Regions from separate parts of the Sodalis sp. RH19 genome, predicted to be linked through region 1. Evidence: predicted binding sites of a transcription regulator. Region 1 holds the regulator's gene; each other region holds the start of a gene.
What was found. The regulator Fur, encoded in region 1, represses iron uptake genes when iron is present. The targets are predictions, from matches to a motif close to ATAATAATGAGAACNACTATCAA.
Positions count from the first base shown of each region.

Region 2: efeU (iron uptake transporter permease EfeU) is a predicted target of Fur. The motif match lies at 2,517-2,539, and genes of this name have one in related genera.
Region 3: ACL2XF_RS10520 (TonB-dependent receptor domain-containing protein) is a predicted target of Fur. The motif match lies at 1,674-1,696, and genes of this name have one in related genera.
Region 4: ACL2XF_RS11720 (TonB-dependent siderophore receptor) is a predicted target of Fur. The motif match lies at 2,099-2,121, and genes of this name have one in related genera.

Region 1 is NZ_CP178734.1:3,052,565-3,056,774, forward strand. Features, by position in the region: gene ACL2XF_RS13875 (alpha/beta fold hydrolase) at 1-675, shown strand, start outside; gene ybfE (LexA regulated protein) at 883-1,182, shown strand; gene fldA (flavodoxin FldA) at 1,361-1,876, shown strand; gene fur (ferric iron uptake transcriptional regulator) at 2,232-2,702, shown strand; gene alsR (transcriptional repressor AlsR) at 3,265-4,152, shown strand; gene alsB (D-allose transporter substrate-binding protein) at 4,174-4,210, shown strand, end outside.
Region 2 is NZ_CP178734.1:673,397-677,606, forward strand. Features, by position in the region: partial or broken gene ACL2XF_RS03120 (Bcr/CflA family multidrug efflux MFS transporter) at 1-563, shown strand, start outside; gene efeU (iron uptake transporter permease EfeU) at 2,595-3,425, shown strand; gene efeO (iron uptake system protein EfeO) at 3,463-4,210, shown strand, end outside.
Region 3 is NZ_CP178734.1:2,329,816-2,334,025, reverse strand. Features, by position in the region: gene ACL2XF_RS10530 (helix-turn-helix transcriptional regulator) at 1-759, opposite strand, end outside; gene ACL2XF_RS10525 (YbhB/YbcL family Raf kinase inhibitor-like protein) at 788-1,420, opposite strand; gene ACL2XF_RS10520 (TonB-dependent receptor domain-containing protein) at 1,712-3,733, shown strand; gene ACL2XF_RS10515 (AraC family transcriptional regulator) at 3,767-4,210, opposite strand, start outside.
Region 4 is NZ_CP178734.1:2,611,162-2,615,371, reverse strand. Features, by position in the region: gene opgB (phosphatidylglycerol--membrane-oligosaccharide glycerophosphotransferase) at 1-264, opposite strand, end outside; gene ACL2XF_RS11730 (nuclear transport factor 2 family protein) at 642-1,079, opposite strand; partial or broken gene ACL2XF_RS11725 (helix-turn-helix transcriptional regulator) at 1,605-1,850, shown strand; gene ACL2XF_RS11720 (TonB-dependent siderophore receptor) at 2,161-4,210, shown strand, end outside.

The DNA.
Region 1 (4,210 bases):
AACCTGGGCGTGCTGGCCAGGCCGCTTGGGGAACACCACGCCACCCTGCAGATTGATCTGCGCAATCACGGCTTGTCCCCCCATGACCACGATGCCGGTTACGCCGCCATGAGCCGGGACGTGATCGAATTGCTTGATGCGTTGCATATCGACGCCGGTCACCTCATCGGCCATTCCATGGGCGGCAAGGTCGCCATGACCCTCGCCGCCCAGGCGCCCGGCCGCGTTGCGCGTCTGGCGGTTATCGATATGGCGCCGGTGGCCTACCCCACCCGTCACCATGACAACGTCTTCGCCGCGCTCAGGCGCGTCGAGGCGGCGGGCGTCACACAGCGCACGGAGGCGGCGGCGCTCATGCGCCATGACGCCCTTGATGAGGAAACCATCCAGTTTTTGCTGAAATCCTTTCACCAGGGCCGGTGGCGGTTTAACGTCGAGGCGCTGTGGGATAACTATCCGGCGCTTATCGGCTGGCGGGAGTCGGCGCCCTGGCTAGGGCCGGCGCTGTTTATCCGCGGTGAAAAATCGCCTTATCTGGATGACAGTTACCGCCAGGCGATCCAACGCCAGTTCCCCCGGGCGCGGGCGCATGTGGTCGCCGGCGCCGGTCATTGGGTTCATGCGGAGAAACCCGCGGCGGTCATGCGCGCCCTGGCCCGTTTCCTGGAAGCATAGGCCGGGCCGCCGCCGGGGTTAGCGCCCGCGAGTTTAATATTGTCGTTTGCTACCGGGCTGGGGTAACATGGCCCGCTGTGTTTTATGGCAGCCCCGGCGTACATAAAACATAACGTTACGGGCGATGCGCGTCCGGCGGCGTAGCCAGCCACGCCGCCGGACGGGGTTTGCCCGCCTGCTTCTTGATGCACAATCCCTTCATGACCTATGGCAAAAGAACAAACGGACCGCACCACCCTGGATTTATTTATCGATGAGCGGCGCCCGGGAAGACCGAAGACGAACCCCCTGTCCCGCGATGAGCAGTTGCGCATCAACAAGCGTAACCAGCTGCGCCGGGATAAAAAGCGCGGCCTGCGCCGGGTGGAGCTGAAAATCAACGCCGAGGCGGTGGATGCGTTAAATGAGCTGGCCTACCGGCAAAACCTGTCGCGCAGCGAGCTGATCGAATTGATTTTACTGGCCGAGCTTGAACGGCAACAAGGCGCGGATCCGCATCCGGAATAAACTTGCCGGCCCGGTAAAGCGCCATCCCGTCCAGGGCCCAAGGCCGCGGACGGGGCAAATTTGCGACAAAACCCGGCCGGCGAGTTTCTCCCCGCATAAGGGTCTGCTATGATTGCCGCAGAGCATCGCTGATTCTGTTACGGAACATATCCATAATATTTAAGAGGTTTTCAAATTCATGGCAACTGTAGGCATTTTTTTTGGCAGTGACACCGGCAATACCGAAAATATTGCCAAAATGATTCAGAAGCAACTGGGTGCGGATGTTGCCGAAGTTCATGACATTGCCAAAAGCAGTAAAGAAGACCTGGCGCGGTTCGACACCCTGCTGCTCGGCATCCCGACCTGGTATTACGGCGAAGCGCAATGTGACTGGGATGATTTTTTCCCCACCCTGGAAGAAATAGATTTCTCCGGCAAAAAAGTGGCGCTGTTCGGCTGTGGCGATCAGGAGGATTACGCCGAATATTTCTGTGACGCCATGGGCACCATTCGCGACATTATCGAGCCCAACGGCGCGACCATCGTCGGTCACTGGCCCACCGCCGGCTATCATTTCGAAGCGTCGAAAGGACTGGCGGACGACAATCACTTCATCGGCCTGGCCATTGACGAAGACCGCCAGCCCGAGCTGACCAATGAACGCGTGGACGGCTGGGTGAAGCAAATCAGCGCTGAATTGCAGCTCAGCTAAAGTAAGGCCGTGCGGGAGGGTGCCGCCGCCGCGGCGCCCGGCAAGGGAATCGGTTGCCGTCATGGCGTCGGGACGGCGCCGCCAACCTCACTGATAACTAAATCCTTTCAAATTAATAGATACAAGTTTTTAACTTTTATCCACAACGCGGTACAATAGCGCAGCGGTTCCACCCTTTTTAGCAAAATGTTGCAGAATTCGCCCCCTGAAACGGGCTATAGTTGTTAACAAGGCGCGGTTTTCATTTTGGACAGGCAGTCTTATAATGAGACGGCGTCACATTTTTCGGGCCGACCGATGTTATAGGCTAAGTTAGCCTACAATCAGATTATCAAAGTAACAGGACTAAACCCGCATGACTGACAATAATATTGCATTGAAGAAGGCCGGCCTGAAAGTCACCCTTCCCAGACTGAAGATTCTGGAAGTGTTGCAAGATCCGGAATGCCATCACGTCAGTGCGGAAGATCTGTACAAAAAACTGATCGATATGGGTGAGGAAATCGGCCTGGCCACGGTATATCGCGTGCTAAACCAATTTGACGACGCCGGTATCGTAACCCGCCACAATTTTGAAGGCGGCAAATCCGTTTTTGAACTGACGCAACAGTATCATCATGACCACCTGATCTGTCTGGACTGCGGCAAGGTTATCGAATTTCGCGACGAGTTCATCGAAGCGCGCCAGCGTGATATTGCCAAAAGGCACAATATCAAGCTGACCAACCATAGTTTATATCTGTATGGGCATTGTGAAATCGGCAACTGCCGCGAAGACGAAACGCTGCACGATCACGCCGATATGCTCAACGGCGTAAAAGAATAACCGCGGCGCGGTCCGTTTCTCCAAAGCGGCTGTTATCGCGCCGCTTTCTCACCCTGCAACGATTTTTTCAATGAGGCTAAACGCCGCCCGTCCCCTTCCCTGATAACGTTTCCTTCCCGAAGCGCGTCGACAAGCGTCGTATCCGCCAATCACCGCCGTGCTCACCGCCGGCAAACTTCAGAAAACTTCACAGAAAATAAAAATAAATAAAGAATAAATAGAGGCCCTGGGACGCCTTTTTGGGCTCATCTGCGTAATCCATTGAAAATACAACGTTTTTATTGCGATTTTTTCACCAGGTAAATTATTCTGTGAATCTGATGATAAAGCTATTTTTCGCTGTCAGCAGTAAGCGACAACAAAAGATATATTTTAATTATATGATTTTATTGAATTAATATAGCCAAAAATACCTTCCTGAGATTAACCCGTATCGGTGACTCGATTTTTACACAAAAAGTAAATTTATAAATTAATAAAAAACGTGAAGTTCGCAGCAGATTTTAAACTTTCGCCATGGTGATATAGTGACAGGCAATGTTAATCACCAGAGATAGTCCAGATGAATGATGCGGAACTGCAAAACGATATGCCGCGCGGCATAGGCATTGCTCCTTATATTCGTATTAAACAAGAAGGCATGACTGAAAACGAAAGCCGGATAGTGGAGTGGTTTTTATCTCCCGGCAACCTCACCGACGTCTCGGGGATCAAAGAGGTGGCCCTGAGTCTGGGCCTGTCGGAAGCCATGATTGTCAAGGTGTCGAAAATTCTCGGTTTCAGCGGCTTTCGCCAGCTGCGCAGCGCCATCGTCGAGTACTTCGATCATGCCGACCATGATATCACCGCCGAACTCTCGCCCACCGACAGCCCGGAGGATGTGGTCAACAAAGTGTTTAACCTGACCGTACGCACCATTGTCGAAGGCCAGGCGATAGTCGACGCCAACGTCATCCAGCAGGCGGCCCAATGCTTTTTTGCCGGCCATCAGCGCGAGCTGTACGGCGTCGGCGGCTCTAATTCCATTTGCGCGGACGTGCAGCATAAATTCCTGAAAATCGGCTTGCGTTGCAATGCCTACCTGGACGCGCATTTGATGATGATGTCGGCCTCCCTGTTGCAACCGGGCGATGTGGCGTTGGTGGTATCCCATTCGGGCCGCACCAGCGATCTGAAACGGGTGGTGTCGATTGCCAAGGATAATGGGGCCAAGATCATTTGTATTACCCATAGCAGCAATTCCCCCATAGCCCAGCTGGCTGATTTTAATATTTGTTCACCGGCGCCGGAAACGCCGTTATTAGGCAGAAACGCTTCGGCCCGTATTTTGCAGCTTACGCTGCTGGATGCGTTTTATGTCTCGGTAGCGCGGCAGGATATCGAGCTGGCGAATAAAAACCTGGAAAAAACGAGTTCCATTACCAAGTACCTGAAGCGTGATTATAAATAATTCTCTTTTGGAGATAGAATAATGAATAAATTTCTTAAATTGGCCGGTGGCGCCGCCT
Region 2 (4,210 bases), 2.4 Mb from region 1:
GTTCAGCTATATGCTGGCCAGCGGTTTTTCCTTTGCCGGGATGTTTTCGTTCCTGAGCGCCGGGCCGTTTGTCTATATCAATCTTAACGGCGTTTCACCGCAGAATTTCGGTTATTATTTTGCCCTTAACGTCTTGTTTTTGTTTATCATGACGCTTATCAACAGCCGGAGCGTGAGGCATTTCGGGGCGCAGAAGATGTTCCGTTTCGGGTTGTTTATCCAGTTGCTGATGGGTATCTGGCTGTTGATCGTTTGCGGCATGAACCTGGGGTTCTGGCCGTTGGTTATCGGCGTGGCGGTGTTTGTCGGTCTGCGTGGCGATGGTGACGTCCAACGGCATGGCCGTGATCCTGGATGATTTTCCGCATATGGCCGGTACCGCCTCGTCGCTGGCGGGAACGCTGCGGTTCGGCGTGGGCGCGGTAATCGGTGCGTTGTTGTCGCTGGCGACGTTTTCCAGCGCCTGGCCGATGGTATTGTCCATGGCGTTTTGCACCATCAGCGCGATGTTGTGTTATCTGTATGCCAGCCGTCCGCGGCGGGCGGCGCGTACCGCGTCATAGCGTTTTCCTTTTCACACGCCGGGCGTTGGCACGTTCTCCCTTAACACTTCTGTTTTGGGTTTGGTGTTGGCGGGCTTACCGTGCCATGGGGTGCTCTGTTGGGCGGGAACACCACGCCGATTCGACCCCATTGGCACGCTCTCCCTTTTACACGTCTTGTGTAGGTTTGGCGATAGCCGTCCTGGCAACATTGGGCTTCCGTGAAGATAAATGTCGCCCCGGCGAGGGTTTCGCCTGCTTTGCGTTAGCGTGCGTCAGGGCTTATGACGCCTCGGCAAGGGTTTCGCCTGCTTTGCGTTAGTGTGCGTCAGGGCTTATGTCGCCTCGGCAAGGGTTTCGCCTGCTTTGCGTTAGCGTGCGTCAGGGCTTATGTCGCCTCGGCAAGGGTTTCGCCTGCTTTGCGTTAGCGTGCGTCAGGGCTTATGACGCCTCGGCAAGGGTTTCGCCTGCTTTGCGTTAGCGTGCGTCAGGGCTTATATCGCCACGGCAAGGGTTTCGCCTGCTTTGCGTTAGTGTGCGTCAGGGCTTATGTCGCCTCGGCGAAGGTTTCGCTTGCCGTGCGTGAGGTGTTCATAGGTATTGCCGGATGCCGGCAAGCGACAAAGAGGCCGTACCGCGACGGCCTCCTTGACCTCCGCGCGCCCGGCAGGTCGCGCGTCGCTGCGCGATGCCTTCCGCCGCCAATGTCCCCGTGATGCACCGGCCCGTTATGCGCTCCCGGCGCAACGGGCCTTTCGCCGCTCCCGGCGGCTCATGCCGGGACCACCGGCGCCGTCAGCACGCTTTATGCCGGGATATCTGTCGCGGCCAGCGCTGTGATGTATAGGGCATCGGCGCCGCTGTGGGTTTAGTGGAAGGTACAGCAGACAGAGAAGCGGCTAATCATTGTGCAATGCAAAAGGCACCGCGACAGGTCAGTCATACATGCAAATATACATGCAGTCGGCAGCGGGTAATTATCAGTCATACATCATGCAATGCTGCCAGCATTCACATAGTCAGCGGTCATATAGCCAGTATGTCATGCCGTCGGCAATTACAGTCATGCAACCATACAACCACGTAGCCGGGCATAAACCCGCCACAGTGAGAGTAGGTAGCTGGCCGCAAATCTTAGCTAAACTAAACTAAGCCAAGCTAATTTAAGTTAACCCAAAATTAATACCGATATTTTTCCCGGTACGTGCATATTACTTACTACCAAAAAACGCTATTTTACTCACAGACGATGGTGTTGACGTGGTGCCGGCATAGAGTGCGCCGGCAGCGCGCATCCCGGCTGGATGAGCCGCCGGGAGCGGCGAAAGCTAAGGGCCGCGCCGGGAGCGCGTCCCGTGCGGTCCCAAAGCCGGGATGCGTGATGCCGGGAACCGCGCAGCGGCGCACGATCTGCCGGACGCGCGGAGGTCAAGGAGGCCGTCGCGGTACGGCCTCTTTGTCGCTTGCCGGCACCCGGCAATACCTATGAGCACCTCACGCACGGCAAGCGAAACCTTCGCCGAGGCGGCATAAACCCTGCCACAAGGCAAACCAAGACACAGCAAGCGAAACCCGCGCCGAGGCGACATAAACCCTGCCACAAGCTAAGACAAGACACAGCAAGCGAAACCTTCGCCGAGGCGACATAAACCCTGCCACAAGCTAAGACAAGACACAGCAAGCGAAACCTTCGCCGAGGCGACATAAACCCTGCCACAAGGCAAACCAAGACACAGCAAGCGAAACCCGCGCCGAGGTGACATAAACCCTGCCACAAGGCAAGCCAAGACACAGTAAGCGAAACCCGCGCCGAGGCGACATAAACCCTGCCACAAGGCAAACCAAGGCACAGCAAACAAAACCCTCACCGAGACCACTTAACCCCTGACGCCCCCTTTACCTTTTATTTATCCTGAAACCTTTTGTAGCGCATCGGTTACAAATAGTCGCAAATCTGCGCTTGTGTTTCTTTTCCTCGTAATGATAATCAATATCGTTTTAATTGACGTTTCTTTACTTTTTCTCGCCCCCAAAAGCATCGAGGTGATGGGTATGTTTGTGCCTTTTCTGATTATGCTGCGTGAGGGTCTCGAGGCGGCGCTGATCGTGAGCCTTATCGCCGGCTATCTGAAAAAGACCGGCCGCGGCCGCTGGCTAAAAGCGGTGTGGGTGGGCGTGCTAAGCGCGGCGCTGTTGTGCCTGGCGGTGGGTGTCGTCATTAACGAAACTACCGGCGAATTTCCGCAAAAGCAACAGGAACTGTTCGAGGGCATCGTGGCGGTGCTGGCGGTCCTCATCCTGACCTGGATGGTGTTCTGGATGCGCAAGATGTCCCGATCGATTAAAGCCCAGTTGGAAAGCGCCGTCGATCAGGCGCTCAGCAATGCCCGCGGGCAGGGCTGGGCGCTGGTGGGCATGGTGTTTTTTGCCGTGGCCCGCGAGGGGTTGGAATCGGTGTTTTTTTTGCTGGCGGCGTTTCAGCAGGACGTGGGCATCGAGGCGCCCATCGGCGCGGTGTTGGGATTGGCCTGCGCCATCGTCTTGGGGATGCTGATGTATTACGGCGGCATCCGCCTGCGCATGGAGAAGTTTTTCAAATGGACCAGCCTGTTTATTCTGTTTGTGGCCGCGGGGCTGGCGGCCGGGGCAATTCGCGCTTTCCACGAAGCGGGATTATGGAATGGTTTCCAGGCAATCGCGTTTGATTTCAGCGCCACCCTGTCCACCCAATCGTTGTTCGGCACCTTGCTTGAGGGGCTGCTGGGTTATCAGGAAGCGCCCACCGTCAGTGAAGTGGCCGTGTATTTGTTATACCTGGTGCCGGCCCTGGTGATGTTTTTCCTGCCTGCGCGGGGCAACCGGACGACACGTGTCGCCGGATAAAATCCATTAAATTGTTCCACTATTCAGGGTAAAAAAAATGTCCAATATGCAACGCTTCCGTCGCCGCATTCTTCCTGCCGCCTTACTGGTGGCGCCGGTGCTGTCGGCATGGGGCTGGCCCGCGCTGGCGGCCGATATTCCTCAGGTCAAGATTACCGTTAACGATAAGCAGTGCGATCCGATGGCGCTGACCGTTAAACCGGGCAAAACGCAGTTTATTATTCATAACGCCAGCCAGAAAGGGCTGGAATGGGAAATCCTCAAGGGCGTGATGGTGGTCGAGGAGCGCGAGAACGTGGCGCCGGGCTTTACCCAGAAGATGACCGCCACCCTGGAGCCGGGGGAATACGATATGACCTGCGGCCTGCTGAGCAATCCGAAGGGCAAGCTGACGGTTTCGGCGGACGGCGGCGCGGGCGCGGCGAAACCGGATGCCATGGCGCTGGTGGGGCCGATTGCCGATTATAAAGTCTATGTGCTGCAACAGGTCGGCGAGCTTGTCTCCCATACCAAGACCTTTACCGATGCGGTGAAGAAAGGCGATCTGGCCACCGCGCAGAAGCTGTTTGCCCCCACCCGCGTGTATTACGAGCGTATCGAGCCTATCGCCGAACTGTTCTCGGATCTGGACGGCAGTATTGATGCCCGCGAAGATGATTTCGAGCAGAAATCCGCCGACCCGAAATTCACCGGTTTCCACCGGCTGGAAAAAATCCTCTTCAGCGATAAAACCACGGCCGGCACCGCCCCGTTTGCCGATCAATTGTATAAAGATACCCAGGATC
Region 3 (4,210 bases), 720 kb from region 1:
CAGCAATAAGCCGTGGTGCATGCGTATATCCACGAGAAGCTTCTCAAAGCGGATACCCTCTTCGCGCAACCGCCTTCGCAGGGTTGATTCGCTCATAGCCAATGCTTCACCGGCGGAGCGGGCAGTCCAGCAGATTTCTGGTGAGGCGCGTAGCAGGCGGCTTAAACGTGGAAAGACGCCCTGTCGTTGTGGAAGGGTAAAATGAATATTTTGCTCGGCAAGGACTAACAGTAAGTCAAAAATTCTTAACCGGATCCTTGCATCGCTAAGACTCGGCTGATCCAGGTTTTTCAGTAACGTTCGCAATGATTCGTGTAGAGCGCTATTAAGATCAACCGTGGTGAACTGAGGTTTCTTTTTAGCACTGGAAATGTCGCCCTGAAAAAACTGATAAAAATATTCCAACACATCTGCACTGAAAGTGAGAAATATTGACCGGAACGGAGAGTCATTACTCGGGGGATATTTGGTATAATCGGCAATCACGCCCTGATCTATAAAACCTACGGCGGCCTTATCAGCTAATGTATGGTTTTCCCCCGAAGCCAGGAACTCAATTCTTCCCGCTAATACGATCAGCACCGTCGGTTCAAAGAAGAAAAAAGAGGGGGTACTCTGCTCCACCCTGAGTTGCGGATAAGCCACCGAAACCAGATTATTACGGCTGGTGTTGCTGCCATAAAAACCAGACCAGGAAAATTGTTCACTGCTCAAGGCGTATTTCTCATCTGATGCGAATAACCTATTTTCTCTGGTCATGGTTTACCTGCTGCTTAGACGCTGAGCGTTACACTTTCACGTCCGGGTTAAGACTGTAGACTCCAGTCAGCGTAGCTTTGGCCAAAACGTCGCTGTTTTCCAGCGTGCGACGGATGTTAGCACCAGTAAGCTCTCCTGCTACGTTCAATGTCGGGGTCGGGAGCGCATATAATGTGAATACATAATGATGGATTATTTCATCATTCCACGGCGGACAAGGACCATCATAGCCATAGTAGGTGCCCGCCATCGACTCATCATTGGCAAACCACCCGGTATAATCATTTATGCCATGGGTCAGTCCATCTGGCGCGGAGGGACCCTGTTTGCCTCCAGCGGAAATGCCATGGGATTGTGACCCCTCAACGATTTCGCTCTGACCCGCCGGGATATTTAACAGTAACCAGTGAAAAAAATCGGCGCGGGGCAACGATGCCGGGACCCTCTTACCTGGCTGATTTACATTTTCAGCACTGGTAGGAACATCGGGATCGTGGCAAAGGAGCACCAGCGACTGCGTACCCGCGGGAACATCTTCCCAGCGGAGGTGTGGGTTAAGGTTATCAGATAAACGGATATTATTTTCAGGATCGTAAACGGCAAAACTATTCTTGCCGGGGATGGCACCGCCATCTTTAAAATTATGGCTATATAATTTCATGCTGTTGCCTTGTCTATAAATGGAAAAATCGATTATACGACTTTCACAAACCTTACCAGTGCCTCATCCAGTCAAATTTCTTCCTGAAGCTATCATTTTGGCTGGACATGCTTAGTTTAAAACAAAAAACGTATCACGTGAATGATGGCTGCTTTTGTTTTGGTGAAGCCGAAGAATGGCCGAAAAGAAGAATAAAATGACCGAATTTAGCAATGTGCTTTGTAATTTATTTAATTATATTACCTTCTCTTGAATAATAATGAGTATCATTATCATATAAAGGCGTGTAAAATGTATCTCAATAAAGCGCGAGTAACAGCCCCATTTCGATTGAAATTAAGTGTTTTTTATTTTCTTACTTGTTTTTCCCAGGCACATGCAACACCGATTGATGAAGGTAGTGAAAATAAACTTAATAACAATAATAAAGACGAAACGATGGTTGTAAGCGCAAGCGCCAATGGAATGGATAAATCTACAAGCCAGGCACCTGCGTCTGTCACTTCGATATCAAGTGAAGAAATCCAAAAAAAACCTTATCGTGATATCGCAGATTTGCTCCAAGGGGTTCCGGGTATCACAACCACGATTGGCGGGGATCACAAGGAGATAAATATTCGTGGCATGGGATCCGATTATACCTTATATATGGTCGATGGTATGAGAATTGACTCCAGGGATACGAGCCGTTTATTTGATGGCTATGGTCAGATGAATGCCTGGATGCCTCCTGCTTCTGCAATAGATCATATTGAGGTTATACGAGGGCCGATGTCCGCTTTATATGGATCAGATGCAATGGGTGGTGTAATTAATATAATAACACGTAAAAATTCAAATAAATGGCAAGGAAGTATTGGCGCCGATTTTACAATGCAGGAGCATAGTGATTCGGGTAATATATTTCAGAATAATTTCTTTTTAACCGGTCCATTGATTGACAATATCCTTTCAATGCAGGCTTATGGAAATTATTCTAAGCGTGACGAAGACGATATCTATAATGGTTATCGAGGTAGCAAAAGAGACAACATAACAGGCAAGATAACACTAACCCCTTCGGATAAACAAGAAATTACTTTTACAGCTAATCATACACAACAGGATATAACTCAGACCGTAGGGAAGTCTATTAGCCCAGCATATAATTATGTCACTGGCGTGCCGACAGATTACAGGAAAAAGACTGAGGTTAACCGTTTTTCTGTAAATCATATTGGCTATTTGCCCATTGGAAAAACAGAATCGTATATCCAAAGCGAAGATTATACGATAGGTTCTGAGGATGTTTGGCTAAAGAATTTAAACATGCGATCCTCACTTTCTTCAAATATAGGCAGCCATATCCTGACCTTTGGTGGAGAACTTAGTATTAAAAAGTTACATGATGGAACATCAAATCAGCTATCCAGTGAGACAGATCTAAAACGTACCGAAAAGTCCTTGTTCCTGGAAGACGCATGGCTGGCTACTGAAGATTTCACTTTAACTTCAGGTGTACGTTTTGATGATGATGATCAGTTTGGGAGTCACTGGAGCCCGAGAATTTATGGTGTCTGGAATGTTGCCACAAACTGGACGATTAAAGGGGGCGTCAGTAGTGGTTTCAAAGCACCGGCTATTACAGAAACTTCAACATCGTTTGGTACCGTATCTTATGTTGGCAACGTTTACGGAAATCCTGATCTGAAACCGGAAAAGTCAATAACCCAAGAAATGGGACTCCTTTATGACAACGATGAAGGATTAACAGGAGGTATTACATTATTTAATAACCAGTTCAAGGAAAAGATAGATACAGTATCTTGCCCAGAAAACCAATGTCTGTCAGTACCTAATGTTTATGGTGCTTACCCACTTATCTATACAAATATTGGTAAAGCAGTAACTCGGGGTGTTGAAGCCTCACTTGCTTTTCCTGTTACTGAAAAAGTAAGCATTGCGAATAACTATACATATACCTATTCAAAACAGCAGTCTGGTGAAAATAAAGGGAAGCCACTTAATAAACTGCCTAAACATCAATTCAATAGTACTGTTAATTATCAATATAGTGAGAGGTTGAAAACCTGGCTGGCAATAAATATTCGCGGAAAGGATAGTGATAATGTAGGTGGCGCACAAGCGACTATATTACCTATCCAGGCACCTTCATTTGCCATGTTAGATATCGGAGCGGATTATGCAGTCGCCAAAAATGTAGATATTAAGGCTGGTGTTTCAAATATTCTCGACAAAAAAATTCGTTATGATGATTATGGTTATGTTGAAGATGGCAGACGATACTGGCTTGCTGTGAATTATTCTTTTTAGGTAATAAAAACGGGGGAGGACGGCACCCCCTTTCTATTTTTTAATTTCATGCAAATCGATAAGTTTTGAAGATGAATTTTTTAAATCATTAAAATAACTCAGCGGTGGTTTACCTAATATTTTTTTGAACATGGTAACAAAACTGCTTGCATTTTCATAACCCAGGTCAAGTGCAATAGCGGTAATACTATCCCCCTCGGAAATTCGCTGAAGTGCTATAACTATATGAAGTTGCTGCTTCCATCTGCCAAAGCTCATGCCCAGCTCATGTTGCACTAACCTGGTGAAGCTTCTTTCACTCATATTGACTCTTAGCGCCCATTCATGAAGTTTAAGTGAATTATTCGGACTTTTAATAAGCTCATTGGTTACTGAATATAAGCGCGATTCTGAAGGCATTGGAAGACTAACTTCGAGTTTAGTCGTAGCTTTTAACTGATCGACTAATACATCTATTATTTTTTTTTCGGATTCTGA
Region 4 (4,210 bases), 440 kb from region 1:
GGAAGCCAGGATGAAACCGGCAAAGGGCAGGATGTACTTGCCTAATCCGGCGCCGGTTAAACTGCTGGTCAGGGTATACAGCACCGAATCATTGATGCCGGCGCCGGTAAAATAATTACTGGCGACCCTGACTAAATTAAGCAGAATATAAATACCTAAAACAAACAGCACTAATGAAAACAAATATTTATTTTTTTTGGCTTTCGTTGAATAAATAATAACCGCCGCTATAAATAATACTATCGACAGGGTTTCCGCTGACATTGTTCTCCCTCCATCGGGCAGTAAGGGAAATACCTCCGGCTATAGCAGCAGCGTTTCAAGGCGGTCTTCCGGTAAGGGATGGGTGATAGTTATCTGTATAGCAATTAATCCGCTACGGCGCGAGATTTCATTACCGTTTTGTGACAAGCCGCGCCGGCGGGTGGTGCGGGTAAAAAGAATTGAACGGCGAAATACAAGAAATTATTTTTTTAATCAATTGATTTAAAACAGTAAAACTTCACCGCTCGGCTAAAAAGCAGGAGATGAATTCTTTTTGCGTTGACAAAAAGTTACATTTTTTTTACAGCGGAAAGCCCGGTGGGCGCGGGGAAAACGACGCAGCGGCCCTCATATCCGAGAGCCGCGCTGGCAGGGGTTTATTTAGGCAATGAATAGGCCTGGCGCGCCAGGAGCTTCCAGGCGCCCGCCGCATTTTTCTGCCATACCTGCATGACGCCGATTTTCACTTCGCCCGGCTTGCCGCCGTCTGCGGTTTTCGCCTGCAGGATATGCCTGACGATGGCCACGTCGCCGTCGACCTGCACGGTTTGGTCTTTGAGATCCAGCGTCAGGAATTTGGATTGACCGGTGACGATGGCATCGACAAATTCGGCGTTGTTCTGGATTTTACCGCTGGAGTGGCCGTAGCTCAGCGTCGGCGCGCCCACTTTCTCCAGATCGGCTTTCTTGGCGCTGACCATGGCCTGACGCATGGTTTCCACCGCCTTGGTTACCGCCGTGGCATCGGCGCTTTGGGCGAAACAGCTGCTGCTCAACAGCAATGAAAGAAGGGCCGCGCCTGCAATTTTATACATGGTTATTCCTTACCAGTGACATCGTTAAAGAGGGGCAATGCTAACCAATTTCATGAGGTTACCGTTGTGACTGATCTCATGTATTTCAAAAAAAATAGTTTTTATTTATTTTTAATAAAACATTGTTTTGAAATTATCTCAAGCAATTGTCCGCGGAACATTGTGCGGGATGGCGGCAAGCGTTTCAATGTGATTAAACTCACAATTTTTGGCATTAATAAATTATTACTACCACGGCAATCTGTGCCACCGGGTGTAAACCCCTGATTGACATTGCGTGGCGGTCATAGCAATCAGAAAAGATCAAAAAACTCGGAAATTATTAAAAGCACGGGATTTTTGCGGGGCAGGGGAAATTTACTGAGTGGAATGATGGCGTTACACACAGCACAAAATCAGGCCGGCAATTGCCGGCCCTCACCCTGATGTGTGTTCTATTCTTATAAAGTGTTTAGTTATTCTAAACAACTCTGATGTTAAGTGATGCTAAACAGATTATCAAGCTAACTTTACTCATATTTGAAGATGATTCCAAAACGCCTGAAAGAAGCCCGGCACAGGGCCCAGCTGACACAGGAAAAGCTGGCGGTCATGGCTGGCATCGATGAGTCCACCGCCCGTTCCAGAATTAGTCAGTATGAAAATGGGATATATCGTCCCAATTTTGAAACCTGCTGTGCGTTTGCCCGCATCCTGAACGTACCCGAATGCTATTTCTACACGCTGGACGATGAGTTTGCCGCCGCGCTGCTGGCGCTGTATGTCTCGCACGCGGCATCGGCCAATATGCGTCTGGCGTCGAATGAAGGAGAAGAAGAAAAAGAAGAAAAAGAAGAAAAAGACGCTGCCGACTGGCAAAAACGGGGTTAAGCCTACCGCCGCCAGGCCATCTTAGACCTAACCCTTTCCATTGCCGTATCGAGGCGTAGCAACGTCTCGCAGCCGCCATCCCGCCCCGCGTAAGCCTTGCCGTTCCGGCCAATTCCTTAAATGTGTTAAATTATTTCTTGAATCAATAAATAAGAAAGATAATAATTCTCATTTAGTTTCAATTTCATTCACCTGTCAATGGAAAGATATAATGAGAAGGGTCTTGCGCTTAACACGTTCCACTCTGCTGTGTTCACTCGCTTTCGCGGCGCCGTTATTCACCTATGCCGAGGATACCCTGGTGGTTACCGCGGCCCAGACGGCCGACAGCGCCGATGCGCCGACCCGGGGCTACACAGCCAACACCAGCCGCGGAGCGACCAAAACCGATCAGCCGCTGATTACCACCGGCCAGTCGGTGTCGGTGGTGACGCGCCGGCAAATGGACGATCAGGCCGCCCTGACGGTGAACAGCGCGTTGAATTATACGCCGGGGGTATTTACCAACTTCGCCGGCGGCGCGACCCGCTACGAGACCGTTTCCCTGCGCGGATTCCACGGCGGCGATACCAATAATACCTTCCTGGACGGCCTGCGGTTGATGAGCGACGGCGGCAGCTATAACAACCTGCAAATCGATCCCTGGTTCCTGGAGCGCGTCGATGTGATTCGCGGTCCGTCGTCGGCGCTTTACGGCCAGACCATTCCCGGCGGCCTGGTGATGATGACGTCCAGACGCCCCCGTTTTGCCAGCGAAGGGCATATCAAGCTGATGGCCGGCAATAACGCCACCACCGGCGCGGCGTTCGACTATACCGGCGCCGTCAGCGATCAATGGGCGTTCCGCCTGACGGGCATCACGCGCCATAGCGATACCCAGTACGATCACCAGCGCGAGGAACGCTATGCCATCGCGCCGTCGCTGTTATGGCAGCCGGACGGCAACACGTCGCTGCTGTTAAAAGCCTATCTGCAAAAAGATCCGTCGGGCGGTTATCACAGCGCGGTGCCGGCGGACGGCAGCCTGTACGCCAGCAGCGGCGCCAAGCTGGACCGCGGGTTTTTTGACGGCGAAAGCAGCCTGAATACCTTTAAGCGCCGCCAGCAAATCTACGGCTATGAATTCGACCATAGCATCGACGACGTCTGGTCAATCCGCTCCAACGGCAGTTATACCCATGCCAACGTCGACCAGCAGCAGGTTTACCAGATTGGCTGGAACAGCGATCGTACATTGCTTAACCGCTATTATTCCGGCGAATCGTCCTCGCTTGCCGCTTACGCCATGGATAACCAGCTGGTGGCCGATTTCAGCACCGGCGACCTACAGCATAAAGTGGTGCTGGGCGGTGAATACCATGAATATACCAACGACCTGTGGGACGACAGCGCCTACGCCACCCCGCTCAATGCGCTCACCGGCGTCAGCGGCGGCCCGGGGCTGTTCACCGACTACGGCCTGACCGTGCCGGGCGTCACGCGCGTCGATGCCAAACGCCGCTACTCACAAAGCGGGGTCTATCTGCAAGATGAGATGACGCTGGATAAATGGCACCTGGATCTGTCCGGGCGCTACGATCGCATCGTGGCCAAAAATACCACGTTCAATACCGACACCACCTACCGGCGCCAGGACGATCATATCAGCGGCCGCGGGTCGCTGCTGTATGCCTTTGACAGCGGCATTTCGCCTTATGTCAGCTTTAGCCAGGCCGTCACGCCGCAGGCCTTGTCCGGCGCCGACGGCAACCTGTTGAAACCGACCACCAGCGAGCAGTACGAAGCCGGGATAAAATACCAGCCCCCCGGTGCTTCGTCGCTGTATACCCTGGCGGTTTACGACCTGACGCAAAAAGATGTGGCCAACCGTATCGTGCAGGGCAGCTATTATGTCCCGGCGGGCAAGGTACATTCCCAGGGGATTGAACTGGAGGCCCGCACGCAGCTCACCGAGCGTCTGGCCGGCATCGCCGGCTATACCTATAACCGGGTACGCTTCAGGGACGCCGTGGACGGCAACGACGGCAACACGCCTTATGTCACGCCGGATCAGATGGCGTCGCTCTGGGCGCAGTACCAGGCGGATTACGGCATCAACCTGGGCGGCGGGGTGCGTTATATCGGCCAGCAGTGGGCAGATAATGAAAACACGCGGCGCGTGCCGTCGGTGACCCTGCTGGATGTTTCGCTACGCGCCGATCTTGCCGCCTGGAACCCGCAGTGGAAGGGGGCCTATGTGCAGCTTAACGCCAATAACCTCA